DNA from 2 places in the Paraburkholderia hayleyella genome. Region 2 is predicted to be linked to the other one. Evidence: riboswitches for the same ligand, from Rfam matches in the RefSeq annotation. Region 2 holds a riboswitch; the other holds the start of a gene.
What was found. Region 2 has a riboswitch for thiamine pyrophosphate ahead of thiC (phosphomethylpyrimidine synthase ThiC). Riboswitches for the same ligand answer to the same signal wherever they lie in the genome.
Positions count from the first base shown of each region.

Region 1: it holds a riboswitch for thiamine pyrophosphate, as region 2 does, so the genes downstream of both, GH657_RS02710 (FAD-dependent oxidoreductase) here and thiC (phosphomethylpyrimidine synthase ThiC) in region 2, are expected to answer to the same signal.

Region 1 covers NZ_QPES01000001.1:573,457-589,262, forward strand. The annotation lists gene GH657_RS02665 (OmpW/AlkL family protein) at 219-941, opposite strand; gene GH657_RS02670 (transposase) at 1,117-1,824, shown strand; gene GH657_RS02675 (glutamate synthase-related protein) at 2,103-6,809, shown strand; gene GH657_RS02680 (glutamate synthase subunit beta) at 6,924-8,390, shown strand; gene GH657_RS02685 (hypothetical protein) at 8,513-8,737, shown strand; gene GH657_RS02690 (hypothetical protein) at 9,031-9,594, shown strand; gene GH657_RS02695 (hypothetical protein) at 9,591-9,881, shown strand; gene GH657_RS02700 (hypothetical protein) at 9,890-10,504, shown strand; gene GH657_RS02705 (ABC transporter ATP-binding protein/permease) at 10,582-12,336, opposite strand; TPP riboswitch at 12,718-12,828, shown strand; gene GH657_RS02710 (FAD-dependent oxidoreductase) at 13,069-14,226, shown strand; gene thiS (sulfur carrier protein ThiS) at 14,289-14,486, shown strand; gene GH657_RS02720 (thiazole synthase) at 14,581-15,396, shown strand; gene thiE (thiamine phosphate synthase) at 15,393-15,806, shown strand, end outside.
Region 2 covers NZ_QPES01000001.1:1,353,284-1,369,089, forward strand. The annotation lists gene cobT (nicotinate-nucleotide--dimethylbenzimidazole phosphoribosyltransferase) at 62-1,156, shown strand; gene GH657_RS06210 (adenosylcobinamide-GDP ribazoletransferase) at 1,197-1,946, shown strand; gene GH657_RS06215 (histidine phosphatase family protein) at 1,931-2,530, shown strand; gene GH657_RS06220 (DMT family transporter) at 3,004-3,930, opposite strand; gene GH657_RS06225 (hypothetical protein) at 4,103-4,708, opposite strand; gene GH657_RS06230 (glycine zipper 2TM domain-containing protein) at 4,939-5,151, opposite strand; gene thiC (phosphomethylpyrimidine synthase ThiC) at 5,335-7,266, opposite strand; TPP riboswitch at 7,393-7,511, opposite strand; gene GH657_RS06240 (pirin family protein) at 7,780-8,478, shown strand; gene GH657_RS06245 (Spy/CpxP family protein refolding chaperone) at 8,548-9,120, opposite strand; gene GH657_RS06250 (response regulator) at 9,419-10,144, shown strand; gene GH657_RS06255 (ATP-binding protein) at 10,128-11,447, shown strand; gene GH657_RS06260 (double-stranded DNA-specific endonuclease) at 11,541-11,807, opposite strand; gene GH657_RS06265 (ABC transporter permease) at 12,800-14,548, shown strand; gene GH657_RS06270 (ABC transporter ATP-binding protein) at 14,594-15,806, shown strand, end outside.

The DNA of each region.
Region 1 (15,806 bases), 780 kb from region 2:
AATGGACGCTCTCCCATGCATGCGAGAGGCCAGGATGTGACGCAACTTCGATGCCAGTTCAGACGAAGCGTTCCATGCAGAGGCGCGTTACCGAAAAAATAAATGAATATGTGTAAATCTGGCTGTGATGCGAGTCAAAGTTACAACTCAGATGGGATCGGGCAGAGATATGGCGTGTCAGCCGCCATGAACTGTCCTCTGCCCGAGCGTTTGCAGCGTTAAAAACGATAGCCGAGGTTGAGGTAGGTCACGATTGGATTGAGCGTGATTTTGGTTTGTGACTGGACGTTCAACTGGCCTACAGGCGTATTGGCTAACGAATTCAGCTTGGCCGTAACCTTGAGTGGCAGATACGAGATTGACAGCCCGGCAAACCAGTGCTGGTCGAATGCATAGGTAAAACCCGCATTAAACACCGGAGCCCAAGAACTATTCGTAGTCACCGTGGTCGGACCATGCAGTACGTTTTGCTGAAACGCACCATTGGTGATTCGTTCACCAGTAAACCATACGCGGCTCACGCCAAGACCCAGATACGGCCGGAATTTGGCTTGGGCTGCGTTGAAGTAGTACTTGAACAGCAACGTGGGGCTCCACTGTTTTGCTTCGCCGATCTTGCCGTAGTCTGCAAAGGAGCCTGCACCCTTGAGGTCGAACGAAGGCGGTACGCCCAGAACGATTTCAGTAGCGATGTGGTCTGTGACGAAATAGCCTGCCGTGAAGCCGATCGTATCGGCATCGCTGATGCTGGCACCGGTGTTCGGCAAGGTGATGTTGACAGGAGAGCCGCCAACGCTTGTTTCTCTTAGTGCTTCACTGCTGTCTTGCGGTGCCATATGGAACCAGCCGGTTGTGACGTAAAAAGACCCTGCTGACTGTGCATGGGCCGTACTCACGCAGGCAAATGCAGCTAGCCCCGTGATGGTTTGTTTTAATTTCATGTGTGCTCCTCCAAAAAGCCCGCTCATTATGACGAGAACGTTTGAAACAAACCATACAAGGCAATTAGAGCTTTCTCCCTAAGGTCCGCGTGCTTTCTGGCTGTACCGGGCCCCGCATGTACAAGGCCTGGAAAACCTTCGGGTATATCCCAATCCGACTATTGGACACTTCAGCATGGCACGGCTTGCACGTCTTTATGTTCCCGACCAGCCGCAACACGTTATTTTGCGTGGGCTTGAAGCTCAGCCTGCGTTTGTCGATGACCAGGATTACGAGCTTTTCATCGACTGCCTGAAAGCGGCGGCACGCGATCACCGGCTTTCCATTCACGCCTATGCGCTGATGCCTGGCGCGGTGCATTTACTGGTCACGCCTGCGACCGAATCAAGTTTGCCCAAAGCCATGCAGGCAGTTGGCCGACGTTATGTGGCACATTTCAACCGGCGTTATGTGCGGCGCGGCACGTTGTGGGAGGGCCGCTATCGCGCAACGGTGATAGAAGCGGAGCGTTATTTCCTGCTCGCCAGCCGCGTGGTCGAAATGGCGCCCGTGCGTGCGGCTTTGGCAGCAACGCCCGAGGCGTATCGCTGGTCAAGTTATCGCCACCATACTGGGCTTACGCTGGATAGCCTGATTACCGACCATCCGCTTTTTTGGGCGTTGGGCAATACGCCGTTCGAGCGTCAGCGCGCTTATCACGAACTATGTGAACAGCCTTTCGATGAGCATGAGGTGGCCCAGCTGCAGCAGGCCACGCTCAAGGGCTGGGTGTTGGGCAGCGAGACTTACCGGGCATGGGCGGCAGGGGCCGCAAACCGGCGAGTGTCGCCCTTGCCACGCGGCCGTCCGCGCAAAATCCGGGAAGCATCCCAAGTGCGCTAGCGGAAGACTGAATAAGAGATGCGTCAAACGGCACGTATAACGCGTGCCGTTTTTTGTTTCTCCATTTGATGTGGAACTAATAAATACCAATATTTTGTAAATGGCTTTGTAAATAGGGTCGCACCATCATGTTTTGATTGCGATTCCTTTGTTTCGTCGCGTATATTTCGAACTCCGGCAGTTCGAGCGCGCACGTTCTGGTGATTTTCCGCGGCTCCGTTCGCTGCAATAAAAATGGTTCAACGGCCAGTCCGGCCTCCTCACAGACGGTGTTTCTCATGAACGACCCTCAACCACTAGCCCGCCAGGCATCTCCCGCCGCGCAAGGTCTCTATGACCCGCACAACGAACACGACGCCTGCGGCGTAGGTTTTGTCGCCCATATCAAGGGCAAGAAAAGTCACGAGATCATTCAGCAGGGTTTGAAAATTCTCGAAAACCTCGATCACCGGGGCGCGGTCGGTGCCGACCCCTTAATGGGTGATGGCGCGGGTATTCTGATTCAGATCCCTGATGGTTTTTACCGCGAGGAAATGGCAAGGCAGGGCGTGATGCTGCCTCCGGCCGGCGAATATGGGGTCGGCATGGTTTTTCTGCCGAAAGAACACGCTTCGCGCCTGGCCTGCGAGCAGGAACTGGAGCGCACGGTCAAGGCAGAAGGGCAGGTGGTGCTGGGCTGGCGTGATGTCCCGGTGGATCACACGATGCCGATCTCTCCAACCGTCAAGGCGACCGAGCCGCTCATCCGGCAAATTTTCATTGGCCGTGGCCGCGACATCATGGTGACCGATGCCCTCGAGCGCAAGCTGTACGTCATCCGCAAGACCGCCAGTCATCGTATTCAGGCGCTCCAGCTCAAGCACGGCAAGGAATATTTCGTGCCGTCCATGTCGGCGCGTACGGTTGTTTATAAAGGGCTGCTGCTTGCCGGTCAGGTTGGCGTGTATTACCGCGATTTGCAGGACGAGCGGGTCGTGTCCGCGCTGGCGTTGGTGCACCAGCGTTTCTCGACCAACACCTTCCCAGCCTGGGAGCTGGCGCATCCGTACCGGATGATTGCCCATAACGGCGAGATCAACACCGTCAAGGGCAACGTCAACTGGCTCAACGCGCGCACGGGCGCAATCGCCAGCCATGTGCTGGGCGATGACCTGCCCAAGCTCTGGCCGCTGATCTATCCTGGCCAGTCGGATACCGCTTCATTCGATAACTGTCTTGAGTTGCTGGTGATGGCGGGCTATCCGCTGGTTCACGCAGTCATGATGATGATCCCCGAGGCGTGGGAGCAGCACACGTTGATGGATGACAACCGCCGCGCCTTCTACGAATATCACGCCGCGATGATGGAGCCATGGGATGGCCCCGCGGCCATCGCCTTTACCGATGGCCGCCAGATTGGCGCGACGCTCGACCGCAACGGGCTGCGTCCGGCGCGCTACATCATTACCGATGACGATCTCGTCATCATGGCGTCCGAATCCGGCGTGCTGCCTATTCCCGAATCGAAGATCGTCAAGAAATGGCGTCTGCAGCCGGGCAAGATGTTCCTGATCGACATGGAGCATGGCCGCATCATTGACGACAAGGAGCTCAAGGACAACCTCGCCAACGCCAAGCCCTACAAGAGCTGGATTGACGCTGTGCGGATCAAGCTCGATGAAATCGACGCGCCCGTCGAGGGCCATGTCAGCGGGTACCACGAGGCAGCGGCGCTGCTCGACCGGCAACAGGCATTTGGTTACACCCAGGAAGACCTCAAGTTCCTGATGGCGCCGATGGCGCAGTCGGGCGAGGAGGCCGTGGGCTCGATGGGTAACGATTCACCGCTGGCGGTGATGTCGAACAAGAACAAGACGCTGTATCACTACTTCAAGCAACTGTTCGCCCAGGTGACGAACCCGCCAATCGATCCGATCCGTGAAAACATGGTGATGTCGCTGGTGTCGTTTGTCGGCCCCAAACCCAATCTGCTCGATACCAACAACATCAACCCGCCGATGCGGCTCGAAGTCTCGCAGCCGGTGCTCGATTTCCGCGACATCGCCAAGATTCGCGCGATTGATCAATACACCGGTGGCAAATTCAGTTCGTATGAGCTGAACATCTGTTATCCGGTGGTGTGGGGCAAGGAGGGCATCGAAGCGCGTCTGGCCTCGCTGTGCGCGGAGGCGGTCGATGCCGTGAAGTCCGGCTACAACATGCTGATCGTTTCGGATCGCAAGGCCAACCGGGATCACGTGGCGATTCCCGCGTTGCTGGCCACGGCGGCCATCCACACGCATCTGGTGCAGCAAGGGCTGCGCACGAGCACGGGCCTCGTCGTCGAAACCGGTTCGGCACGCGAAACCCACCACTTCGCGCTACTCGCGGGCTATGGCGCCGAAGCGGTGCATCCCTATCTGGCCATGGAAACGCTTGCGCACATGGCCGCAGGTCTCAAGGGCGAGCTGTCCGCGGACAAAGCCATCTACAACTTCACGAAGGCGGTGGGCAAGGGGCTGCTGAAGGTCATGTCGAAGATGGGCATTTCGACCTACATGTCCTATACCGGCGCGCAGATTTTCGAGGCGGTAGGCCTGGCTGAAGATCTGGTGACGAAGTATTTCAAAGGCACGTCATCGAAGGTGGGCGGCATTGGTCTTTTTGAAGTCGCGGAAGAAGCCATCCGTTGGCACCACGACGCCTTTGGCGACAATCCGTTGCTGGCGACGATGCTCGACGCAGGCGGTGAATACGCCTATCGCGTGCGCGGCGAAGAACATATGTGGACGCCCGATGCGATTGCTCGCCTGCAGCATTCCACGCGCAGCAATTCGTATCAGACCTACAAGGAGTACGCGCACCTGATCAACGATCAGACGAAGCGCCACATGACATTCCGGGGTTTGTTCGAGTTCCGCGTCGATCCGGCTAAAGCGATTGCGCTCGATGAGGTCGAACCGGCCCGGGAGATCGTCAAACGCTTTGCGACGGGCGCGATGTCGCTGGGTTCGATTTCAACCGAAGCGCACGCGACACTCGCCGTGGCGATGAACCGCATCGGCGGCAAGTCGAACACGGGCGAAGGCGGCGAGGACGAAAACCGGTATCGCAATGAGCTGCGCGGCATTCCGATCAAAAAAGGCGACACGCTGGCATCCGTGATTGGCAGCGAAGTGGTGGCCGATATCGCGTTGCAAGACGGTGACTCGTTACGCTCGAAGATCAAGCAGGTGGCATCGGGCCGTTTCGGTGTCACGGCGGAGTACCTGTCTTCCGCGGACCAGATTCAAATCAAGATGGCGCAAGGCGCCAAGCCGGGTGAAGGCGGCCAGTTGCCCGGCCATAAAGTGACCGACTACATCGGCCGCTTGCGTTATTCAGTGCCAGGCGTTGGCTTGATCTCGCCGCCGCCGCATCACGATATTTATTCCATCGAAGACCTCGCGCAACTGATTCACGACCTGAAGAACGTGAATCCGGCGGCCAGCATTTCGGTCAAGCTCGTGTCTGAATCGGGTGTGGGCACGGTGGCCGCAGGGGTGGCGAAAGCCAAGGCCGACCATGTGGTGATTGCCGGTCACGATGGCGGCACGGGCGCCTCGCCGCTGTCGTCGGTCAAGCATGCGGGTACACCGTGGGAGCTTGGTCTGGCGGAAACCCAGCAAACCCTGGTGCTCAACCAGTTGCGCGGGCGTATTCGCGTGCAGGCCGATGGCCAGATGAAAACCGGCCGCGACGTAGTGATTGGGGCGCTCCTCGGCGCCGATGAGTTTGGTTTTGCGACCGCGCCGCTCGTCGTCGAAGGCTGCATCATGATGCGCAAATGCCATCTGAATACCTGCCCCGTCGGCGTGGCCACGCAAGATCCCGTCTTGCGCGCCAAGTTCACCGGGCAACCTGAACATGTGGTGAACTTCTTCTTCTTTGTCGCCGAAGAAGTGCGCGAAATCATGGCGCAACTCGGCATACGCAAGTTCGATGACCTCGTTGGGCATGCCGAACTGCTCGACATGAAAAAAGGCGTCGAGCACTGGAAAGCGAAAGGGCTGGATTTCTCGCGCGTGTTTTATCAGCCGCCGGTCGCCGCGGAGATTGCGCGCAAACACAACGATGTGCAGGACCATGGCCTCGTGCGCGCGCTGGACCACACGCTGATTGAAAAGGCCCGGGCCGCGATCGAACACGGCGAGCATGTGTCGTTCATCCAGCCGGTACGCAACGTGAACCGCACGGTGGGTGCGATGCTCTCCGGCATGATCGCCAGAAAGCATGGTCACGAAGGTTTGCCCGATGACGCCATCCATATTCAGCTGAAAGGTACGGCTGGCCAGAGCTTCGGCGCGTTTTTAGCGCGCGGCGTCACGCTCGATCTGGTCGGCGACGGCAATGATTACGTGGGCAAGGGGCTCTCGGGCGGGCGCATCATCATTCGTCCCACCAACGATTTCCGCGGTAAATCGGAAGAAAACATCATTTGTGGCAACACCGTGATGTACGGCGCGCTCGAAGGTGAGGCGTTTTTTCGGGGCGTTGCGGGTGAGCGTTTTTGCGTGCGTAACTCCGGCGCCACAGCCGTCGTGGAAGGCACGGGTGACCACGGTTGCGAATACATGACCGGTGGCACCGTCGTGGTGCTCGGCGAAACCGGGCGGAACTTTGCCGCGGGCATGTCGGGCGGCGTGGCCTATGTGTTCGATCCTGAAGGAAGCTTCGCGGGCAAGTGCAACAGGTCGATGGTCGCGCTCGATCCGGTGTTGCAGCAAGCCGAGCAGGAACGCACGATCAACCCCGCGTTGTGGCACACCGGGGCCACCGATGAAGCCTTGCTTAAAGGGCTGGTGGAGCGGCACTTCCAGTTCACCGGTTCGCTGCGCGCCAAGGTGCTGCTGGAAAACTGGGATGCCTCGCGCCGTCAGTTCGTGAAAGTTTTTCCCACGGAATACAAGCGTGCGCTCGGTGAGATTGGCGCGAAGAAAACGGGCAAGGAAGCGCTCGCCGCCTGAGCATCGTGGCCCGCTACCCGGCGAGCACCCCAAATTATCGACGCTGGCTGCGCGTGAATGCAGCCAGCGCCCGATCCCTGATCAATACTGCTGATAGATAAAGAAGAGCATCCCATGGGCAAGGCAACCGGTTTTCTGGAGTATGAGCGCCGCCACGAGGCATATGAAGCGCCACTCACACGCATCAAGCATTACAAGGAGTTCGTTGCAGCGCTGGCTGATGACGAAGCAAAAATCCAGGGCGCACGCTGTATGGATTGCGGTATTCCATTTTGCAATAGCGGCTGCCCGGTGAATAACATCATTCCGGACTTCAACGATCTCGTATTTCATGGGGATTGGAAGACCGCGCTTGAGGTACTGCATTCAACCAACAACTTTCCTGAATTCACCGGCCGGATTTGCCCGGCGCCGTGTGAAGCCGCCTGCACGCTGGGCATCAACAATGATCCGGTCGGGATCAAATCGATTGAGCACGCGATTATCGACAAAGCCTGGGCCGAGGGGTGGGTCGCACCGTTGCCACCCAGGCACAAAAGCGGCAAAAAAGTCGCGGTGGTGGGGTCCGGGCCTGCGGGTTTGGCGGCAGCGCAGCAGCTCGCGCGTGCCGGACACGAGGTCACGGTATTCGAGAAAAACGACCGGATTGGCGGCTTGCTGCGCTATGGCATTCCTGATTTCAAGCTGGAGAAATGGCTGATCGATCGTCGCATGCGGCAGATGGAAGCCGAAGGCGTGAGCTTTCGTGCCAATGTTTTCATCGGTAAGGAGCCTTTGCCCGCCTTCGTGGGCAATACCGCAAAAGAGACGCTCTCGCCCGACGATCTCAAAGCCCAGTTCGATGCGATTGTGATTGCAGGGGGTTCCGAGACGCCGCGCGATCTGCCGGTGCCGGGCCGTGAGCTCGCGGGCATTCATTACGCCATGGAGTTTTTACCGCAACAAAACAAGGCGAACGCCGGCGATAAGGTGCTCAACCCGTTGCTGGCGAAGGGCCGGCATGTCGTGGTGATTGGTGGGGGCGATACCGGCTCGGATTGCGTCGGCACGTCGAACCGGCATGGCGCGAAAAGCGTGACGCAATTTGAGTTGCTGCCGCAGCCGCCTGAAACCGAAAACAAGCCGCTGGTCTGGCCGTACTGGCCAGTGAAGCTGCGCACCTCGTCATCGCATGAGGAAGGATGCGAGCGCGACTGGGCGGTGGCGACCAAACGTTTCGAAGGCAAAAACGGCAAGGTTGAAAAACTGGTTGCCGTGCGCGTCGAATGGAAGGATGGAAAGATGCAGGAAGTGCCCGGTTCGGAATTCGAAATGAAGGCTGATCTGGTATTGCTGGCGATGGGGTTCACGCAACCGGTTGCACCTGTGCTGGAGGCCTTCGGCGTTGAACGGGACGCGCGCGGCAATGTGCGCGCGGCAACGGAAGGCGATCACGCTTATTACACCTCGGTCGATAAAGTTTTTGCTGCGGGCGATATGCGCCGCGGACAGTCGCTGGTGGTTTGGGCGATCCGCGAAGGACGTCAGTGCGCACGTTCGGTCGATGCCTTTTTGATGGGGCATTCGGAGTTGCCCCGGTAACGACAGGTTTGGTTTGTGGGTCGGGTTTCTGGCGTTAGGCTTTCGTGGCCCAGCGCCGGGTTCCCCGCCCAAGAAGTGCTGCCACAGCCCAGCCCACCGACCATTCGCCGTCCCAGCCTCCTATGGCTGATGAAATCAGCGCGCTGGTGGCAATTATTCCGGCCTCGCTTTTTGTCATGGCCCAGGCCGCGATCAAGGTGGGAATCAGGAATGATGCGGGGCTTAGCTGGGATTTGCTGGTTTGTTATATGTTAAAACCCCCGGGATTATGCCGGAAATTGCAAATTAAAATTAATAGGATGGATAATTTAAAAATAGAAGGCTGCCGGTTTGATATAAATATTTGAGGTTGAAAATAACTGGGTGGATTAAAACGCAAGATGATGCGTGGTAATTTGATGGGCGGTAATAGATGCGCGTCGTACATGAGGTGTGCTGGATTATGGCATGGGATTTTATGGGTTTGTAATAAGTTATCGCAGAAACGTTGCCTGGGTGATTTATGCCTTTTTATTATCTCTATAATTTTGCGCCCTGATTTAAGTAAAATCCCTGATTGACTGTGCTTGCCTGAAAAATAGAAATTAAAGCCTTCTGTAAATGCGGCATTTGGCTTGCCACATAATTCTATGGGTGGCGTATGAAATATATGAAGTGGGGGACGGCGTTTGCTGTTGTTGCCGTGATTTCGGTATTTGTTGTGTGGAAATTTATCAAAAATAATGAGGATATTTCTCAAATATCAAGGGCTGAAATAAAGCCGGCAGGAAGCCTGGCTATTCCTGTCGCCGCATCGGCAGCGAATACAGACCCGGAGCATTTTATTACTCAGGACGATGTGCCATTTCCACCCATCGCTGATCATCGTGGCTTGCTGGTCGATGGCCAGTATTTCAAACCCCGTCCTGATGTGGCGAGTTACATTGAGAAAGAATATTCGGATATTCCCACCCGGAAAGCCATGTTGCAATTTGCTGCGGCGTTTGAGGCGAGTATTGCGCTGGGCGGAACGGAGGATGGGGCGACGAGGGCTGCAGTATCGGAGCTGGATGCGCTGGGTTGTATCTCGGAAAAATTGTCAGATATTAGTATTAAAGAAAGACTTCATTTAATTAAAGAAATTGAAGCAAGAATGCTCAATTCTCCCGAGAGAATGGTTGCATATGGAGAGAAAGGAGTCATCATGCGTTTTTTGAGGGGGTGATACTTGCATTTATTTTGATTGTGTTGTGGGGGCGTGCTTATGCAAATAATGAAAGTGGCTGTGAAAAGAAGCTTGTTATTTCATATGCTAATGGAATTATGAATAGCTTGTCTAATAGAACGGCGGGGATGAATGCATTAAAAAGCATGGTTGGATCGTCGTATGGTGGCTCTCCCGTAGAATATAGTCTGTCCGACAACCCCACAGAAGGCTTCTTAAAAGATCTGGTCCGTGTATTAAAACAAAAACTGGCAGAAGATCCTGGGCTGAGCTGGGGTTCAAGGTAACCCAGCCGATGGGCCACAGCTTCGTGGGCGTCTACGTCGATCCGGAATCCCGTTCCTGCGCCTCGATCAAAAAGATGACGCAAACCGGCCTGGACCGGCTCGGCCATCCGAACAAGGCAGGCGCGATCCTCGCCCGCTACCGGGCGGTGTCATGGAAGATGGCGGCCCTGCAGCCGGGCATGGAGGCCTCGTGTAACAGCCAGGTGGCAGATGGCATCTGGCCGCTGTCCTGGGTCAACACGGCACGGACGTTCTACCTGAAAGCACCTTACGACGCGGCGAAATCGTATGTGTTCGTCGATGCAGAGGGGCGGAGCATCGATCAGGCGGGGCTGGACCCCTATCTTCCAGAAGGGATGAGTGGCTGGCTGGCCCTCCAGAACAGCGGCGCTTTCGACCGGAGCTTGACGTGGATTGGCCCAGCCGGGCTCTACAAGGAAGGACTTTGCAGTGTCAGCGAGGGCCCGCCCGACACCAGCAAGTTCAGCCTGCTGGATTACTTCAACTCGCCGGACAAGGAGGCGCTGGCCGCTGGGGGCATCACGTTGAGCTGGTTGCCGACGACTTTGCCGTTTGTCTCGTTGCGTGCGGATGTCTGTACCAAAGAGGCGATCACGATGTAGTGGTTTCTGCCAGCGCCACAGCATAGATAAAAACATAGGCAAACAAACCACGAAGTGCTCTTCCCGGATGTAACTTCTCACGCTTCCTTCGTCTGCCGCTCCATCTCGAGCGTGTCGCCATGAAACTCCGCGAGCGCTTCCCGATGCGCAACGCTGACAATGGCGGCATTCGCTAGCCGCTCGACAAACAGTCGATAGAGCCGCGCTTCGTTTTCTGCATCGAGCGCGCTGGTTGCCTCGTCGAGAAACAGATAATCCGGTTTGTGTAGCAGCACCCGGGCTGCCGCCAACCGTTGCTGTTCGCCTGGCGAGAGCATGCGGCTCCAGTGCCCGGATTCTTCCAGACGCTCCGTATAGCCTGCCAAATGACATGCACGGAGCGCTTCCTGACAGGCTTCGTCGCTATAGGCATCAGCAACTGACGGATAGGCGAGTGCGGCTTTTAGCGTGCCGATGGGCAGATAGCTCTGCTGCGGGATGAACATCATCCGGGCGTTCACGGGCACATCAATCGCGCCGTCGCCGAAGGGCCATAAACCGGCGAGCGCTCGCATCAACGTGCTTTTGCCCGCACCGGATGGCCCGCGAACAAGCCAGCGCGAGCCTGGCTTGATCGAGATGTCACGAATGCGCGAGAGCGCATCGCCATTGGGCAGCGCGAGGCGTAACTGATGGGTGGAGAGTGCATCGGCATTGACGTAATGCAGATTGATGCCGCCATGCTCGGTAGCGGGCGAAACGGATTCCTTCAGATGCGGCGCGTGCATGGTGCGGCTAAATTCACGCAACCGGTTCACGGTGGCGCGCCATTCGACGAGCGTGCCGTAGCTGTTGATAAACCACGAAAACGAGTTGCTGACCGTGCCGAAGGCCTGCGAAATCTGCATCAGCACGCCGAACGTGAACGCGCCCGCGAAGTAACGCGGCGCGGCGACAACCAGCGGAAAAATAATTGCAATCTGGCCATAAAAGCTCAGCACGAAGGTGAGACGGCGGGTGTATTTCATCACCTGCCACCAGTTGTCGCGGATACGGACGAAGAGGTTTTTGGCGTTGTTTTCTTCGGTGTTCATGCCGTCGTAGAACGCGATTTGCTCGGCGTTCTCGCGGACGCGGATCAGGCCGAAACGGAAATCCGCTTCGACGCGTTGCATCTGGTAATTGATCGATACCAGCGGATGGCCAAACTTCTGGATCACCAGCGAGCCGCCTACGGCATAGAGCGCTGCCGCCCACACCATATAGCCAGGAATATGGATGGGCGTGCCGCCCAGGGTGAAACTCAGTGCCCCGGCGAGCGACCATAGAATCGTAATAAACGTTATCAGGGTGATGACGGTCGAGAGCAAATCCAGCGTCAGCGACAACGTGGTGTTGGCAAATGACTGGAGGTCATCGCTAATTCGCTGATCGGGGTTATCCGTGAGCCGGTCGCGCTCGATACGATAAAACGTGCCGCCACGGAGCCAGTCTTGCAGATAGCGTGTCGTGAGCCATTGGCGCCAGCGAAAGCCGAGCATCTGCCGCAGATATCGCCCATAAACCGCAAGAATAATGAAGGCGAAGGCCAGCCCGCTGAACACCAGCAACAGATGGGGGAAATCGCGGACGTTTTTGGCTTGCAGGGCGTTGTAGAAATTCGCATTCCAGCGGTTCAGCCAGACATTGATTGCGATCACCAGCAAGTTCATCACGATGATCGCCGCAAGCAGGCTCCAGGCGATCTTGCGTTCTTCGGAGACCCAGTACGGCTTGATCAGGCTCCACGCGGAGACGGGTTGATCGTCGGTGGGCATGCGGCGGAAATCGGTGTTCGGTGTGTCGGGTGTCATGGCCATCCTTTGAGTGCCGAAGTCTCGCGCTACGACGCTAGGTGGAAGTAAATGTGGACGTGTGGGCGCGGGTCTGAAATGTCGTTGCGCGGCAGGCCGCTTGCGGGCCGCCCGCAGGCTGTCCAGTTGCGCGAGTGTGAGCGGAATGTCTTAAACGGACATTAACGGGATAGAACGTGCCGCGCGCCCTGGGCTGACGTCTCGCCGTGCCCGGTGACGCTGTTGCGGCGAACGAGCCTGTTTTGCGGATCAGACATTGTGCCAGAGCATGCTGCATCGCAGCGCCGCCGTGCGCTGCGCCAGACTGGCCGGACTTGCCAGATGGCTTACGCTGCATGGGTGCCGGTTTGCTGGTGAAGCGCCGTTGTGTTCTAATGCCCCACGACGAAACAGGGGTGCTGGGCTGCGGTTCACACGTGGCAGCGCGGCTGAGAAAAACCCTTCGCACCCGATCCGGGTAATACCGGCGCGGGAAGTTTCCGGAAGCTTCTTCCTCTTCCATCGCCTTGCCAGACGGCAGCCACATGTGGCATGCACAGTCTGGCCGGTTTCGCCCGCCGGTTTCGTCTTGGGTGCGCGCTTTTTGCCGTGCAGACAGGATCCGATGACCGCTCATTTTTCCGTTTTCTATTTCTATTGCGCTCCTGCGCCTTTTTCCATTCGCTCTCCGTTTGATGGCATGGACGGCATCGGACATGGTCGACCTTATCCGCGAAGCGAATCATGCCCACGATGACCCCGTCTCCGTCTCTGTCACCGTCTTCTTCGCCTGTTTCGTCCTTTTCTGCCAGGCCCGATGTCGCGGTGCTGGGCGGCGGGTTATGCGGCCGTCTGGTCGCATGGCAGCTTGCGGGCGCGGGCTATCGCGTGGCGCTTTATGAGCGCGGAGACGCGGCCGGATCGCATTCGGCGGCCTGGGTGGCCGCGGCGATGCTCGCGCCGCTGGCCGAAGCCGCTAGCGCCGAGCTGCTGATCACCCAGTTAGGTGCGGCATCGCTTGAAACCTGGCCGAAGGTGCTCGCAGCCTTGCCCGAACCGGTTTTTTTCCAGCGCAATGGCACGCTGGTGCTCTGGCATCACGCCGATCGCACGGAAGCACCGTTGTTCGAGCGCCGTTTGCGGGCGAATGCGCCGGCGGAATGGCTCGATGACGGCCTGGTGCGCTTCTCGGGCGCGCAACTCGATGCGCTCGAGCCCGCGCTGGCAGGGCGCTTCCCTCAAGGCTGGCTGTTACCGCGCGAGGGCCAGCTCGATAACCGTCAAGTGCTGCACGCGCTGGCGCTAGGCCTGGCCGAGCGGGGTGTGGCACTGCACTGGAATACCGCGGTCGACGAGCCTGCGTTGCCCGCCGCAGGCCTCACGATTGACTGCCGCGGGTTAGGGTCCAAGCCGGTTTGGCCGGGGCTGCGTGGTATCCGGGGCGAAGTCGCGCGGGTTCATGCACCCGGGATTGAGCTTTCGCGGCCGGTGCGTCTGCTGCATCCGCGCTATCCGTTGTATCTCGCGCCCAAGCAGGACAGCGTGTATGTCATCGGTGCGACCGAAATCGAAGGCGAGGACGCCTCGCCAGTCAGCGTGCGCTCGGCGCTTGAGTTGCTGAGCGCGGCGTTTTCGGTGCATCCGGGTTTTGCCGAGGCGCGGATTCTCGAACTCAATGCGCAGTGCCGGCCGACCTTGCCTGATCATCGCCCCGCGCTGGTGTGGGACGGCGCCGCGACGTTGCGGGTCAATGGGCTGTACCGGCATGGCTACATGATCGCGCCCGAAGTCGCTGAGGCGGCTGTCAGTCTGGCCCACTGGCTGCTCGATGGCCGGGTTCACGATGCGGATGCGTTTGCCGCCTGGCGCCGCGAGACACGATGGCCGGCACTATTTCATCAGGCTGATTGAACATCCGCCCCTCGTACTGATTGAACGAACCGAACGAACCGAACGAACCACTTCCTTACATCATGGATATTCATCTCAACCAGAAGCCGTTGTCGCTGCCCGAAGGCGCGACGATTGCCGATGCGCTCGTTGCTTACGGCGCGCGTCCGCCGTTTGCCGTGGGGCTTAATGGCGCTTTCGTGGCCCGGTCGCAGCATGCGTCGCACGCCCTTCGCGCGGGCGATCGGCTCGATGTCGTGCAGCCGGTCGCGGGCGGCTGAACCTTCAGCGCTTTTGTCTGGCACCCTGGCCCGATTTTTCCCGCCCTCTGCCATTGCTCTATTGCTCCATTGCTCCACCAGCAAGGATGTTCCGATGATTTTTCCTGTTCTTTCCGATCCACTCCGGCTGTATGGCGAGACGTTCGCCAGCCGGGTGCTGCTCGGCACTTCGCGCTATCCCTCGTTGCAATCGCTTTCGGATTCGATTGATGCGGCCCGGCCCGGCATGGTGACCGTCGCGCTGCGCCGCCAGATGCAGACAGATGGCGCGCAAACGGGTTTCTTCGATTTGCTCAAGCGGCATGGCGTGCCCCTGCTGCCCAATACGGCCGGCTGCCAGAGCGTGAGCGAAGCGCTCAATACAGCGTATATGGCCCGCGAAGTCTTCGAGACCGACTGGATCAAGCTCGAACTGATCGGTGACGATTACACGCTGCAGCCTGACCCCGTGGGTCTGATTGAGGCGGCGGCCACGCTGGTCAAGGCCGGGTTCAAGGTTTTGCCGTATTGCACGGAAGACCTGGTGATTGGCCGCCGTTTGCTCGATGCGGGCTGTGAAGCGTTGATGCCATGGGGCGCGCCGATCGGCACCGGCAAGGGCGTGGTGAATCCTTATGGGCTGCGCGTATTGCGCGAGCGTTTGCCCGATGTACCGCTGATTGTCGATGCCGGGCTTGGCGTGCCGTCGCATGCCGCGCAGGTGATGGAGTGGGGTTTCGATGGCGTGCTCCTGAACACCGCTGTGTCGCAGGCGACGCATCCGGCCGCGATGGCACAGGCCTTTGCGCTGGGTGTCGAGGCGGGACGCCAGGCGTGGCTGGCGGGGCCGATGGCCGAGCGCGAAACGGCTCATGCCAGCACGCCCGTGGTGGGTTTGCCGTTTTGGCATCAGGACGGAGGGGCCGCGTGAGTGATGCGTGGGCAGGTTCGGCGCGCGGCCCGTTCTGGCCGCCTGCCGATGAACAGGCTGCCGTTGCCGGGCGTATTCGCGCGCGTCTCGGCGATTGGGCGCCTCCCAGCCAGCCTTGGTGTCTCTGCTTGAGCGCGCCGGATGAGGCCCGGCGCGGAGATCTGATTGTCGTGATGCACGCGCCTTCCTCGGCACGCTCTCCAGACGCGAGATCTTCGCTTGCTGGCAGCCCAATCGCGCGTTGGCAGCGTCAGGGCGCGGGCGTGATCGAAGTAGTCGGGCCCACCGCGCTGACGCTCCACCTTGATGGCGAACGCTATGCCCTGGAGGGCGTGCTGTCCGACGACTGGATCGCCGCGCTGGCAGCTTTCCTCGATTGCGGTTTTGCCCCGCACGATGCGTTAGTGCTG
Region 2 (15,806 bases):
GGCAAGACCTGCTGTGCAGGCCTTGCCGTTTCGCTGATTTTTCCCTTTCACCCGGAATCCCATGAATGCTTCTTTTGCCGTGCCGGTTGTTGAGCCGCTAGACCAGACGTTACGTACTGAGCTGCAACACCGGATCGACACCAAGACCAAACCGCCAGGCAGCCTCGGGCGGCTTGAGACCCTGGCGCGCCAGATGGGCCTGATTCAGCAAAGCCTGCAGCCGACCATCGAGCGGCCCGTGATGATTGTCTTTGCCGCCGATCACGGTATCGCGCACGAAGACGTGAGTTCGTATCCGCAAGCCGTGACCGCGCAGATGGTGGCGAACTTTCTCTCCGGTGGGGCGGCGATCAACGTGTTGAGCCGCGTGAGCGGTGTCACGCTCGAAGTGGTCAATGCGGGCGTGGTCGTGCCGCTCCCGGCGGCAGCGGGTTTGATCAATATTCCGCTTGGGGCCGGCACGCGCAATTTTGCCCATGAACGCGCGATGACCCACGCTCAGGCGCTGGCCGCTCTGGAAGCCGGGGCCGCCTGCGTGCGCCGTCATGCGGCGCTTGGCACGAATGTGATCGGGCTGGGCGAGATGGGTATTGCCAATACCTCGTCGGCGGCGTGCCTGATGAGCTGCCTGTGCGGTGTGCCGATCGAAGAATGCGTAGGGCGCGGCACCGGTCTCGACAACGCCGGGCTGGCGAAAAAATGCAATGTGCTGGCGGCGGCGCTGGCGCATCACGATGTGGGCGCGAGCCGGCCCGACACGATGGACGCGATGGAGATCGTGGACGTGCTGGCAACCTTCGGCGGTTTCGAGATTGCGATGATGGCGGGTGCCTATCTTGCCGCCGCACAGGCACGCATGACGATTCTGGTCGATGGTTTTATCGCGGGTGCGGCACTGCTGGTCGCGGATGCGCTGGCGCCAGCGGTCCGCGAATACTGCGTGTTTGCGCACGCCTCGAATGAAGCGGGCCATCGGCGCATGCTCGATTACTTTGGCGCGCAGCCGCTTCTGACGCTCGATTTGCGCCTGGGCGAAGGCACGGGCGCGGTGCTGGCGTTGCCGCTCTTGCGCGCGGCGCTGGCGATTCTCAACGAAATGGCGAGCTTCGAATCCGCAGGCATTGCCGAACGCGATGTCCAGGGTGACGTCCGTTAAGGGCCCCGGCCCCTTGCGAGCCGGGCTGCGCGTGTGGTTGCTGCGGGAGCTGCGCTACTTCTTTACCGCGCTGGGGTATTTCACACGTATCCCGGTGCCCCGCTGGGTGGGTTATGAGCCGCATTACCTGAATGCGGCGGCGCGGTATTTTCCGCTGGTCGGCGCGCTGGTGGGCTCGCTCGGGGCGGGCGTGTATCTCGCCGCCTTGCGGCTGTGGCCCGCGCCGGTCGCGGTGCTGCTGTCGCTGGTGGCGACGCTGCTGGTGACAGGCGCGTTTCATGAGGATGGGCTGGCCGATAGCGTCGATGCGTTTGGTGGGGCTTATACGCGCCAGGACACCTTGCGCATCATGCACGATTCGCGCATCGGCGCTTTTGGCGCGCTGGCGCTGCTGCTGGTGCTTGGCCTGAAATGGCAGACGCTGGCGGCGCTGCCGCCCATGCGAGCGGCCTGGCTCATGATCGCCGCGCATGCCGCGAGCCGGATGGGCGCGATCAGCTATTTGCTGACGCTCGACTACGTGCGCCCCGAAGGCCGGGCCAAGCCCGTGGCCCAGCGGTTGTCGAAGGCGGGGTTTGCCTGGGCGCTGGGCACGGGCGGTATCTGGCTGTTCTGGCCCGACTGGCGCCTGGGCGTGGCAGCGCTGGCGCTGCTGCTGGGCTTGCGCATGGCGCTGGGCCGTTATTTCGTGCGGCGTCTCGGCGGCTATACCGGCGATTGCCTGGGCTTCGCCCAGCAAGTGTTCGAGCTGGCGCTTTATCTGCTGGGGCTGGCATGGATCTCATCTTGATGCGCCATCCGGCGCTAGCCATTGCAGAAGGTGTGTGCTACGGCGCGCTCGATGTGGCGCTAGCCGAGCCCCCCGAACAAGGCGCGCGGGCGCTGATGCAGCGGCTGCACAGGCTGGGCGCACCGGCTCCCGACGCCATGCAGTCGAGCCCGCTGACGCGGGCCGCTGCGGTGACCGCGGCGCTCGCGGCTCAATGGGGCCGCGACGGCGGCGGGGTATGGCACAGCGACGAGCGCTTGCGCGAGATGAATTTCGGCACATGGGAAGGCCAGCGCTGGGATGCGATCGAACGGGCGGCGCTAGAGGCCTGGGCTGCGGATCTTCTGGGCGCACGGCCACATGGCGGCGAAAGCGTGGCGCAGGTGAGCGCGCGGGTCGGGCAGTGGCTGGCGGCTGTTTCTTCTCATGATGACGCCGTGTTGCATGCCGTCACGCATGCGGGCGTGATGCGCGTGCTGGCAGCGCAGGCCCTGGCGCTGCCACTTGAACACTGCCTTGCATGGCCGCTTGAAACGGGTCGTATTGTCTGGTTGCGCCGTGCGCGGGCGGGCCAAAGCTGGTCACTGCTGCATTGGAACGCCTGACGCTAGCGCTTTGCGGTGGGTACCTGAGGCCTCCCCATGTTCCGGCGCCCACACGTAACGTAACGTGACATTGCTGCCGTCAAACTCCCTCGCAGCGTCCTTCAAGCTTCTTCCATTTGATTAATTTTATTAAAAATCAATAGCTTATTGAGGCTTTGGCGTGCGTGAAGGTTTCTGGCATGCAACCTGCTTTTATTGGCTGAAGCGCTGTATCCGGGGGCGTGATGGGGCGGTGTAGAGAAAGATAAAAGGATGTTTTACGAGCCATTGAATGGTTGCAGGCTCAGGCGGATACGTCTGTGCCAGGCCCGATGCTGGTCCATGTAGGGTTCGCCGGGTGCGAAGACCTCTTATGGGCCCCGCTGGCCCCGTCACCTATCCTCGTAAGGTGACGGTTTAATAGCCCGTGCTTCGATGAAGCACGGGCATTTTTTTTGGGTGTGTCCGGCTGGCCGGGCGCACTGATTCGGGCTTTATTCAGGCGTCGTGGCGCGACTCATGCCTGGGATGCGCCGAATGGCACCGGTTGCCAGCGCCGTGCCGAGCAGGATCACCGCACAGCCTTGCAGCATGCCGCCAGAAACCTGTTCGTCAAGAAACAGCGTGCCCCACAAAATCCCGAAGACAGGAATCACGAAGGTCACGGTGATCGTGCGAGTAGGGCCCGCTGCGGCGATCAGATGAAAAAACAGCATATAGGCGACCCCGGTGCAGGCCACGCCCAGCGCGATGACGGCGCTCCAGGCTGACACTGAGACCGGTGCCGCAGGCCAGCTGGCGAAGGCAAAAGGCAGCAATACGAGCGTGGCGCCCGTCATGGTGCCTGCGGCCGAGGTCAGGGGATCGACACCACCCAGATAGCGTTTCGTGCAGTTTGCGGCGATGCCGTAGAACAAGGTTGCGGCCAGCGCGGCGGCCGCGGCGAGCGCGGTAGTGAGCACGGTGGCAGTGCTGTCATGCGGCGCGGCGATCTGGTTCCAGACGAGCAGCAGCACGCCTGCGAAGCCGATGATGAGCCCGATGCTGCGCAACGGGCTCAAACGTTCCTTGAGCCAGAGAAACGCGATGAGCGCGCCCCATAACGGCGTGGCCGCGTTGATCACCGAGGTGGCGCCGGCCGATAGCGTCAGCTCCGCATAGGCGAAGAGGCAAAACGGCGCGGCGCAGTTCAGAATGCCCACCACAAGCAATGGCTTGGCGCGGCGGCGAACGGTGTCAAAGATTTCGCGTGCGGGACGCCGGGCGAAAAGCACAAGCAGTAAAAACAGCGCGCCGATGCCGACTCGCAGCGCCATGAGTGGCGCAACGCCGAAATCGCCCACTCCCACCCGGATAAAAAGAAAAGAGGCACCCCATAAGGCCGCGAGGATGAGCAACTGAAGGAGGTTACCGGGGGTCATCGAAGAAGCCTCGCGCAAGGAGTCAAGCGGAACGCGAGGGCATGGTAGCACCTCTTTTTAACAAAAATTTTTACATTTGAATGAAACAGCATGCCTCAGCACGCCTCGATTGGCGAGCGCGGGGAGGGTTTGCGAGTGGCTTGCCCGGGCTTATTGCTCACGAACAGCGGGTTTAGCGCCGCCCGCGTCCCCGGTAGCCCCGATATCCGCCCCAGTATCCCCGGCGACCGCCTCCGTATGCCCCGTATCCCCGGTGCCCGCCCCAATAGCCGTTAAAGTTGAGCGATATCGCTGGCGCGCCCCACCAGCGGGGGCCGCCGTACCACGTCGAATAAGCCGGGTAGTAAACGGGAACGGGCGGAGGAGCGAGATAGACGGGCGGCGGTGCGACGACAACCGGTGCGTATTGCGTGGTGGTGGTGGTGAACGTGGTTTGCTGGACGTTGGCGCTGGTATCTACGCCAGACGGAGTGACAACGGTTTCTGTTTGAACCGCCGTGCCAGGGAGAACAGTGGAGTAATCAGTGGAGTAATAGCTGCCATAGCCATACGGGCTATAGCCATAACCATAGGGGCCAGCGTAATAACAGCCGGAAAGGCTCAGCGCGAGCGCGGGCAAGACCAGTGGCCGGGCCCAGCGGCGGGCTGAACGAGTGCTTGAGTGGCTGGGGACGGCGTTGAGGGCGCGGCTGATGAAGCTGATGAAGCTGATGAAACTGATGGAACTGATGGAACTGATGGAACTGATGAAACGATAGGCAGAAAAAACGGTAGACACGGCAAACTCCTGATGAGGCATCGCAGGGTGCAGACGACGCACACGACATGATGCCTGGAGCATACGTCGTTGCGGCTTGTGCCAGGTTGCGATCGGGTAACCGCTTATTTCAGTTCAGGTCTGAAGCAATGAAAACAGCGCCTGACTGTACAACAGGCAGGCGCTGCGGGGAAAACAGGTAGGCGGTATTGCAAAATGCTGCGCAAAAGCGCCGCGTGCGCGGTTTCGGTTTACTTCCCGATCTGATTGCCGATCAGGCCACCCGCTGCCGCGCCACCGATCGTTGACAGCGCATTGTCGCCAATGGCCGCGCCAGCGGCAGCGCCAATACCTGCGCCGATGGCGGTATCGCGCTGGCGGCGGGTCATGTTGTCACAGGCAGACAGGCTCATGACGGTGGCTAGGACAATCGCCAGCGCGCTTATTCGTTGAATGGATTTCATGGTGTATTCCTCTGGTTAATTAAAGGGAAAAAGGCAAACGGCAAACGACAGGTTGAACAGCTTACTTGCAGGATGGTAACGGGTGGCCGCGAGATTGTTGTAATGAGATGTTGCAGCCGCACGCTGCGCGAGCAGCCGGTTCCGGGCTACGTCCGGACCGGCCTCGCCTGGCGTAAGTCGCTCTTACTGGCGGCGATAGATTTCCGCGCCGTTTTTGATAAATTCGACCGCTTTGACTTCCATGCCTTTTTGCAGTGCCTCGTCATCGCTGAGACCTTGCTGCGCGGCGAATTCGCGCACGTCCTGAGTGATTTTCATCGAGCAGAAATGCGGCCCGCACATCGAGCAAAAATGCGCGACCTTGGCCGAATCCTTGGGCAGCGTTTCGTCGTGAAATTCACGTGCCTTGTCCGGATCGAGCCCGAGGTTGAACTGGTCTTCCCAGCGGAACTCGAAACGCGCTTTCGACAGCGCGTTATCCCGCACCTGCGCGCCAGGGTGGCCCTTGGCCAGATCTGCGGCGTGGGCCGCGAGCTTGTAGGTGATGATGCCGGTCTTGACGTCGTCCTTGTTGGGTAGCCCCAGGTGCTCCTTGGGTGTGACGTAGCAGAGCATCGCCGTGCCAAACCAGCCGATCATCGCCGCCCCGATACCCGAGGTGATGTGGTCGTAGCCTGGCGCGATATCGGTGGTGAGCGGGCCGAGCGTGTAGAACGGGGCTTCGTCGCACCATTGCAATTGCAGATCCATGTTCTCCTTGATGAGCTGCATCGGCACGTGGCCGGGGCCTTCGATCATGGTCTGGATATCGTGCTTCCATGCGATTTGCGTCAGTTCGCCCAGGGTTTTGAGCTCGCCGAGCTGGGCTTCGTCGTTGGCGTCGTAGATCGAACCGGGACGCAGGCCATCGCCTAGCGAAAAGCTCACGTCATACGCTTTCATGATTTCGCAGATGTCTTCGAAATGCTCGTAGAGAAAGCTTTCGCGGTGATGCGCGAGACACCATTTCGCCATGATCGAGCCGCCGCGCGAGACGATGCCGGTCATGCGTTTCGCTGTCAGCGGCACGTATTGCAAACGCACGCCCGCGTGAATCGTGAAGTAATCGACGCCTTGCTCGGCCTGCTCGATCAGCGTGTCACGGAAGATTTCCCAGGTCAGGTTTTCGGCGCGGCCGTTGACCTTTTCGAGTGCCTGGTAAATCGGCACCGTGCCGATGGGCACGGGGCTGTTGCGGATGATCCATTCGCGTGTTTCGTGAATGTGCTTGCCGGTCGACAGGTCCATCACCGTGTCGCCGCCCCAGCGGATCGCCCAGGTCATCTTGTCGACTTCCTCGCCAATCGACGAGGTCACCGCCGAGTTGCCGATATTGGCATTGACCTTCACGAGGAAATTGCGGCCGATGATCATCGGCTCGCTTTCCGGGTGATTGATGTTGGCGGGGATGATCGCGCGTCCGCGGGCGATTTCATCGCGCACGAACTCCGGCGTGATGGCCGTGAGCGCGCCGGGATCGAACGTGGCCGCGCCAAAGCTCTGGCCCGGATGCTGGCGGCCCATCATGGCGGCCAGCTTGGCGCCGTTCGGGCCGCTCGTGCGCAGGCTTTCGAGGTACTCCGCGCGGCACTGGTTTTCGCGGATCGCAATGTATTCCATCTCGGGCGTGATGAGGCCCTGCCGGGCGTAATGCATCTGGGTCACGTTGGCGCCGCTGCGTGCGCGACGCGGGGTGCGCTGTAGCCCCGGAAAGCGCAGATCGGTGGTGGCGTCGTCGCTCGCACGCTCGCGGCTGAAATGGCTGCTCAGGCCGGATAGCGCCTCAGTATCGCCGCGTGCTTCGATCCAGCGCTGACGCAGGGCGGGCAAGCCCGCGCGGATGTCGATCTGGGCTTGCGGGTCGGTGTAGGGGCCCGAGGTGTCGTAGACGTAGACCGGTGGATTTTTTTCGCCACCGAAGCTGTCAGGCGTATCGGCCTGGATAATTTCGCGCATCGGCACGCGAATGTCGGGCTCGGAGCCCGTGACGTAGATTTTGCGGGAATTCGGCAGCGGTGCAACGGCGGCTTCATCGACATGGGCGTCGGCCGAAAGGAATTTGGGGTTGGCGTTCATGCGTCTCTCCTGATGGGGTGGGGGCTACGCAGGAGACGGGGCGGAACGGCTGGAGGCTGGAAGGAAGACGGGCGAGGGGAAGAGGGCGGGTTCGCAGACGGGATGCGCTGGATGGGCGCAGGAGTATGGCGAAGCCCGGACGCTTCCCTGCGCTGGCATTATCCAGATCAGGTTCAAAGGGTATTTCTCACCCACGTGGCGCGCCGTTTGCAACAGGCTGCACCGCAGGACCCCCGCGTTAGCAGCGCACACGATACACCGCCGGGCTGGAAACTGGCAACCGCCAGACAACCGGCGGCAGGCTGCGCGAGGGCGTTGGCGAGGGGCATCGCCGGAGATTGGATTCGTTTTATTACCGTGATTAATAGAACGATCCGGTGCTTTTGGCGCGATTGTGAAAAGCGCGCTTCACCCCTACATTCGAGACTCGCTTCCTTGAGGCGCATCGAGACGCCTCGATGCGCCACGGTATTTCCCGCATTCACATTCACACGCAGGGTCAGGGAGAACATCATGCTCGAGATTCGTCGTTCTGCCGAACGCGGCCACGCCAATCACGGCTGGCTCGATTCGTATCACAGCTTTTCGTTTGCCGATTATCACGATCCGAAGCACATGCATTTCGGCCCGCTACGGGTCATCAACGAAGACCGCATCGAAGCGGGCCAAGGCTTTGGCGCGCATGGTCACCGTGACATGGAGATCGTCACCTATGTGCTCGAAGGTGCGCTGGCGCACCGCGACAGCATGGGCAATGGCTCGACGATCGGCCCCGGTGACGTGCAGCGGATGAGCGCGGGCACGGGCGTGAGGCATAGCGAATTCAATGCGTCGAAAGAAGCGCCGCTGCATCTGCTGCAAATCTGGATCTTGCCGCAGCGCATCGGCGAGCCGCCCGGTTACGAAGAAAAGCGCTTCGGCGAGGCGGAAAAACGCGGGCGCTTGCGCATCGTAGCCGCACCCGATGGACGCGAGGGCGCGGTGACGATTCACGCGGATGCGTCGATCTATGCGGGCTTGTTCGATGGCCCGGAGCGCGCGGTGCTGGCGCTCGCGCCTGGACGGCAGGCCTATGTGCATCTGGTACGCGGCAGGTTGAGCGTGAACGGTACGATACTCACGGCGGGCGACGCGGCGATGTTGAGCGCGGTGGAGGCTGTCACGCTGGAGCAGGGTGAGAACGCCGAGGTGTTGCTGTTCGATCTGGCCTGAAAGGCGGATCAGGCCCCGGCCAGGCTCACGCCTGGCCGGGGCCTTGCTGCTCTGTGCGGGCTGAGCCGCTTACGGCTGGACCACCGGAGCCGACGCTGCCGGTGCCGCTGCTGCTGCGGATGTAGCCGGGCCATGCGGTTTCATGAGCTTGCGCATCTTGCCGTGGCGCGCTTCCATCCGCGCGAAATGCTGTTTGAGCGCGGTGCTGACTAACGTTTTTTGCTGATCGTCGAGACCGTTGTAGACCGCTAGCCAGGCGCCAATAGTTTGCTCACGGCGTTGCGCCGCTTGCTGCTGCGCCTGTTGCTGGGCGGCGTGCAATGCATTCAGGTCAAGAATCGGCTGCTGTTGCAGCGCCTGGAATTGCTGTTTCATTTGCTCATGGCTGGCGCGGGCGGCCTGACGGTTTTGCTGAGTGGTGGCGAGCGCCGTTTGCCATTGTTGTTCCTGGGCGGCATTCAGATGCAACGGGTCGTGTAGCTGACTAATCTGCCGCAGCATCCCGTGGCCATGCCAGCCGGGGCCGGGGGTGTCATCGGACGAGGCGGCGTAGGCGCTGCCCATGACCAGCGACAGGGCCGTGGCGGTGACGGTGAGCAGACGCGGCGAGCGTGTGGAAAAACGATTGAACATGGCAAACATGGCAGAGCTCCTTAAATGAAAAACCAGGCCGCTGAGAGCCTCATGCTTGTCATGACACAGCGGCCGCGGCAAAAACAAAAACAGGGGGCGCGGCTTGGCTGACGTCAGGAAAGCGCGGACTTCACGCGGGTCAGGGCACAGCCTAAGCGCTGCCGCGCTGTGCTGTATTACGCACAGAGGCGCCGTTGTTACGCGGCATTACGAGCGCCTTTCGTCGTAACAGGCGGTAACTCCCGGTAACCTTTTGCCCCCTGCCACACACCTGAAAGCAGGGCCGCGCGGTTTAAACTTGCGTCCCATGACTACTCAAATTCTTGTCGTCGATGACGACGCCGAATTGCGCGATTTGTTGCGCGAATATCTGGTCCGGCAAGGCATCGAGGTTTCGGTGCTGCATGATGCCGCCACACTTGAGCGCAGGCTGGAGCGCGAACGGCCCGATCTGATCGTGCTCGATCTGATGATGCCCGGGGTGGATGGCCTGACGGCGCTGCGGCGGCTGCGCGCGTCGGGCGATGACATTCCGGTCATCATGCTGACGGCTCGCGCCGATGACATCGATCGCATCGTCGGCCTCGAACTGGGCGCGGATGATTATCTTGGCAAACCGTTTAATCCGCGCGAGTTACTGGCGCGGGTGCAGGCCGTGCTGCGCCGCAGGCAAACCTCGGTAACGGCTGCCGCACCCGAGCAACGCGAGCCGTTCGTCTTCGGCCGTTTCTCGCTCGATTTCCAGGCGCGCATGCTGGATCACGATGGCAAACCGGTCGTGCTTTCCGGTAGCGAATTCGCGCTCCTGAAAATTTTCGTCAACCATCCGATGCGCACGCTCACCCGTGAGCGTTTGCTGGAGCTGCTCCACGGTCCTGAATACGACGGCACCGATCGCGGCATCGACGTGCAGGTTTGGCGTTTGCGCCGCATTCTCGAAACCGATCCGGCGCTGCCGCGTTTTATCCAGACGGTGCGAGGCCGGGGGTATGTTTTCGTGCCGAATGGCGAGCAGCATGCGACGAGCGGTTGATTCGCTGTTCGGGCGGCTGGCGCTACTGGTCATCGGTTCGCTGCTGCTGTCGCATTTCGCCTGGTATGCCTTGATGCGCCTTGAGCGCAACCAGCAGCAGACCCGTTACGCCGTCGAAGAAGCCGTGTTCGTGGTCGATGCCGTGCGACAGCACGTGATCCATGCACCCGATCAACCTTTGCCTTCGCGGGTGCAGCTCGTCGATCCGCAAAGCCCCGATGTGCCTGAAAACCGCACCGATTTGCCAGAGCCGCTGCGTCGTTTTCTCGATGATCTGCGCGAGCGTTTGCCAGCCACGACGCAAGTTCGTCTTGGCATGCCGGGCAAGCCGCCGACACTCTGGGTGAAAGCCGCCCGCGATCGCAACTGGATCGTGGTGCCGGTTCAGCCGCTGCGGCCGCCGCGCTCGCTGGATCGCATGGTGTTGTGGCTGACGATGATTTTTTCGGCGGCGGTGATGGCGGCGCTGCTCGCGGCCTGGCAGTTGCAGCGGCCCTTGCGTTTGCTGGCCCAGGCGGTGACGCGCTTTGGCCGCAACTTGCCTGTGCCGCCGCTGCCCGAACGGGGCCCGCGTGAGTTGCGTCAGCTCACGCAAGGTTTCAACCAGATGGTGCAGGAAGTCGCCCGCACCGAGAATGACCGCGCGGTGATGCTAGCGGGCGTCGCGCACGATCTGAAGACCCCGCTCGCGCGCTTGCGCCTGCGCGCCGAAATGATGGATGACGCCAGGATGCGCGATGGCGTCGTGCGCGATGTGGATTCGATGACGCATATCGTCGAGCAGTTTCTGGTGTTCGCGCACGATAGCGCGGATCGCAGCGGGGTGGTGGAGGTCGACGCACAGTGTGAGCGCGTGATTCACAACTACCGTGCGGTGAGCGCCCCCGCTGCCGCGGTGCAAACCGATCTGGCGGCGGGGGCGGCATTTCGTTTGCCGGCGGCGACGCTGGACCGGATTTTATCGAACCTGCTGGATAACGCGCATGCGTATGGCGAGCCGCCAGTAGTGGTGGCCACGGCGCGCACGGCAGAGGGTTTTACGCTATCGGTCAGCGATCATGGCCGCGGCATTGCTGCGCACGATTTGCAAAATGCCAGCCGGCCCTTTGTGCGGCTCGATCCGGCGCGCGGCGGTAACGGCCATAGCGGCTTGGGGCTGGCGATTGTCGAGCGGCTAGTGCGGCGCGCGGGCGGCGAGTGCGAAATTACCAATCAGACGGAGACGGGGCATGGTTTGCGTGTGCGCATGGTGTTTCCGCTGGCATCGCGCTCACGGACAGCGGCCATGACCGATGCAGGGTGAGCGCGGTGGCTGGAGCCCTCGGGGGGAAAGCGCCGCGCGGCCCGGGCGAGGGACGCGGCGCAGGTTGCAAGGTGCCGGGCTGTAGCGCGGGCCTTACTCGCCGAATAACGTGTTGAGTGCGGTAGCGGCATCGCTATCGACGGTATTCCAGGTGACGGTTTCGGCTTCGAAGATGTAATGCGTGGTGTATTTGCCGAGCAGCGCGAGAATTTCTTCCTGAATAATTTCTGGCGCGACGTCCATTTTCAGATACCACGCGGTGGACGATAAGCGCGTCTGGAATGCGCCATATTCGGCCATCAACTGGTCGAACGCATTAGCGTCCTGATCGCGGCAGACAATCACCAGATTTCCCTTCATGCAAACCTCCTGTTACGCAATGCGTGGTGAGGGTCGATCATACCCGCCTTCACAAAAGCCTTGAAATGGCCCGCCCGCCGGCATGGCCCGAGAAGGAGCCGGAAAGCAAGGCGGGCTTTGCCTTGACCCCGTTTTCAGCGCATTTTCAGCATGTTGTTCGCGGCTCGCGTGAAAGTTTTTAACGGATTGTTCGTCACGGCGGGTTCCGCGATGGCGGGCTTCACGGCATAATTCCGGGATTGTGCCAGGACGCGCTGGGGAGGCGGGTTTGGCTAGCGTTGCCGGGATGGCGTGTGATACCGCCAGATTGTGGGTACCGGTCTTAACGCCTGGGGTCCGCCGCTGCTGCGGCTATCTGGTTTGCGGGGTTTGCGGTCTGGCGCACGCACGGCGGCATTCCGCTCTTGCTGTACCATCCGCTCCGCGATCACCGTTGGCTTCATTCAATGAGCTGAAAGTTAACGGAATGGCTTGAACTGCTGAACGGCTTGCGCCCACTTGCCATGGTGCCGCCAGAGGCTTCTGCTGGGCGCCTGCACGCATTACGGGAAGCGTTTAAGCCTTCACGTGACCTGGCCACGGGCCGCCAGCCGGCATGAGGCGCTGGCGGCTTATTCGCTGCTGCGTCTGATGTCAGCCAAATTGTCAGCCAAATTGTCGGCCAAATTGTCGGCCAAATTGCAGTCTTATCCGTTTTGACTCTGAACTGAATCCCGCTGCAATCCAGGCCCGATCGCCGGGCATGTCGCGGATGGCCCTGAAATACAGGAAGTAGTAGTGTCGTGCCGGTTTGTCTCTCGCCGGTCCACGCGTTGTTCACGCCAACGAATCACCGCGCCCATGCGTTTAGCCATGTTTGAATTCCACTGTCCGGACCGCCTTTTTTGCAGCCGTGCCTGGGTGACCCCCGGCATTATCCCGGCGCCATTGCACATCTCGCACATTTCGCACATCGCGCACATCTCGCAGCTTGTGCGCGGGGAGGGGCTTTGATGGATTTCAACCCAAACCGGACGGCTAGTGCCTCGGCGTGGCGGGTTTTACCCAACCGCTGGGACTTTGTGGCGTTTCCCCTGATCATCTGCGTGATAGCGATGGCTGCGATCGGTTTTCACGAAACGATGGCGCCCATTGCCACGCTCAAAACCCAGACCATCTCGCTGGATCCGACCCATTTACCGGAATACGCGATGCGCACCACGTTGCGCATGCTGGCGGCGATGGTCGCATCACTGGTGTTTACGCTGCTCTATGGCACGCTGGCGGCCAAGAGCCGCCGGGCCGGGCAGGTGCTGGTGCCGATTCTCGACATCCTGCAATCGGTGCCGGTGCTGGGCTATATCTCCTTTACGGTGACGTTTTTTCTCGCGCTGTTTCCAGCGCGCGTGCTGGGCGCGGAACTGGCGGCGATCTTCGCTATTTTCACCGCCCAGGCGTGGAACATGACCTTCAGCTTTTATCAGTCGCTGCGCACGGTGCCACGCGATCTTGATGAAGTCTCGCGCGGGTTTCATCTGACCGCTTGGCAGCGCTTCTGGAAGCTGGAAGTGCCGTTTTCGATGCCCGGCCTGATCTGGAACATGATGATGTCGATGTCGGGCGGCTGGTTTTTCGTCGTCGCTTCCGAGGCCATCACGGTTGGCAACAACACCATCACATTGCCTGGCATTGGCTCTTATCTGGCACAGGCGATCTCGAACACCGATCTGCATGCAATTGGCTGGGTCATCCTGACCATGACCATCGTGATCCTCGCCTATGACCAGCTTCTGTTCCGTCCGCTGGTGGCGTGGGCCGACAAGTTCCGCATGGAAACCACCAGCTCTGGCAATGCCCCCGAATCCTGGCTGCTCGACCTGATCCGCCGCACGCGGCTGATTCATCGTTTGCTGGTGCCGGTGGGCTGGCTCTTTGCCAAAGCCGCGCGCGTACCGCTGCGTTTGCCCGCATGGCGCAAGCAAGCGAGGCATACCCGCTCGCAGTCCGGGCCCGCCTCGCGCTGGGGCGATCTCGTCTGGGCCAGCGTGGTGCTCGCCGCGACGGTGTACATCGTGTATTACGTCGTGGCCTACGTGCGTACGGGTGTCTCGCTTGATGAGGTCGGTCATGTGTTCCTGCTTGGGCTCGCCACGCTGCTGCGGGTGATTTTGCTGATTGCGCTGGCGTCGGTGGTGTGGGTGCCGATCGGTGTGCTGATCGGCCTGCGGCCCGCACTCGCTGAAAAAATCCAGCCGCTCGCGCAGTTTCTGGCGGCGTTTCCGGCCAACCTGCTGTTTCCGGTATTCGTGCTGCTGATCGTGCGTTTTCACCTGAACCCGGACATCTGGCTGTCACCGCTGATCGTGCTGGGCACGCAGTGGTACATCCTGTTCAATGTGATCGCCGGGGCCAGCGCTTATCCCAACGATTACCGCGAAGCCGCGGCGAACCTCCAGATTCGCGGCTGGCAATGGTGGCGTCAGGTGATGCTGCCAGGTATTTTTCCGTATTACGTCACGGGTGCGATCACGGCCTCGGGCGGTGCGTGGAACGCCAGCATCGTCGCCGAATACGTGCAGTGGGGCGACACCCGGGTGGTGGCTCATGGCCTGGGCGCCTACATTGCGCAGACCACCGAGGCGGGCGACTATCCGAAGATCATCATGGGCATTGCCGTGATGTCGCTATTCGTGACCTTGTTTAACCGCCTGCTATGGCGTCCGCTGTACGCGTATGCCGAAGCGAAGCTGCGGCTCGACTGAAACTGGAATGAAGACTGAGACTGGGCAACATTGAGGCAAAACGCGATGCAAAATTCCAAACCCCCTAAAACCGCCACCGTTGCGGCTTCTGCTTCGGCGGCCACGCCGTCCCACACGGGTGCACAAGGGGCGAACACGAGCGTTGAAATCCTGCGAGTGAAGGATGTTTGCCGGGGGTTCAATAAAACCCAGGGCGAACTGCTCGTGCTCGACGATGTCAACCTGACGCTGCGTGAGGGCGAAATTGTCGGCCTGCTAGGCCGCTCGGGCTCGGGCAAATCCACCTTGCTGCGCATCATCGCGGGTTTGATCGAGCCGACCGATGGCGAGGTCAGCTATCTGGGCGAGCCGGTTTCGGGTCCGGCCAAGGGCGTGGCGATGGTGTTCCAGACCTTCGCGCTGTTTCCGTGGCTGACGGTGCTGCAAAACGTCGAAGCGGGGCTGGAAGCGCAAGGCGTCGGCGCACGCGAGCGACGCGAACGCGCGCTCGCCGCGATCGACCTGATTGGTCTCGACGGGTTTGAGAATGCCTATCCGCGCGAGCTTTCGGGCGGCATGCGCCAGCGCGTGGGTTTTGCCCGCGCGCTGGTGGTCGATCCGACGCTGCTGCTGATGGACGAGCCGTTCTCCGCGCTCGACGTGCTGACTGCCGAAACCTTGCGTACCGACCTGCTCGATTTATGGACGCAGGGGCGCATGCCGATCAAGGCGGTGCTGATCGTCACGCACAACATCGAAGAAGCGGTGTTCATGTGCGACCGGATCCTGGTGCTCTCATCCAATCCGGGGCGGGTGATCGCTGAAATCAAGGTGCCGTTCAAGCATCCGCGTAACCGGCTGGATCCGGCGTTCCGCCGCCTTGTGGACGACATCTACGCCAAGATGACCGCGCGCCAGATCGGCGAAGCGATGCGCCGGGGGCTGGAGCTGGGCAACTGGCTGCCGCATGTGTCGACCAACCTGATGGCGGGTCTGATCGAAATGCTCGCCGCCGCGCCGTATCACGGTCGCGCGGATATGCCTGAAATTGCGCGTTCGCTGCATCTGGAGGTGGACGATCTGTTCCCGGTAGCCGAAGTGTTGCAGCATCTGGGCTTTGCCGATGTGCGCGAGGGCGATATTTTCCTGACACCGCCTGCCCGCGTGTTTGCCGAGTTTGGCACCCAGGAGCGCAAGCTGATGTTCGCCGAGCATTTGCTGCGCCATGTGCCGCTCGCGGCACGGATCAAGAAAGTGCTCAATGAGCGCCCCGGACATC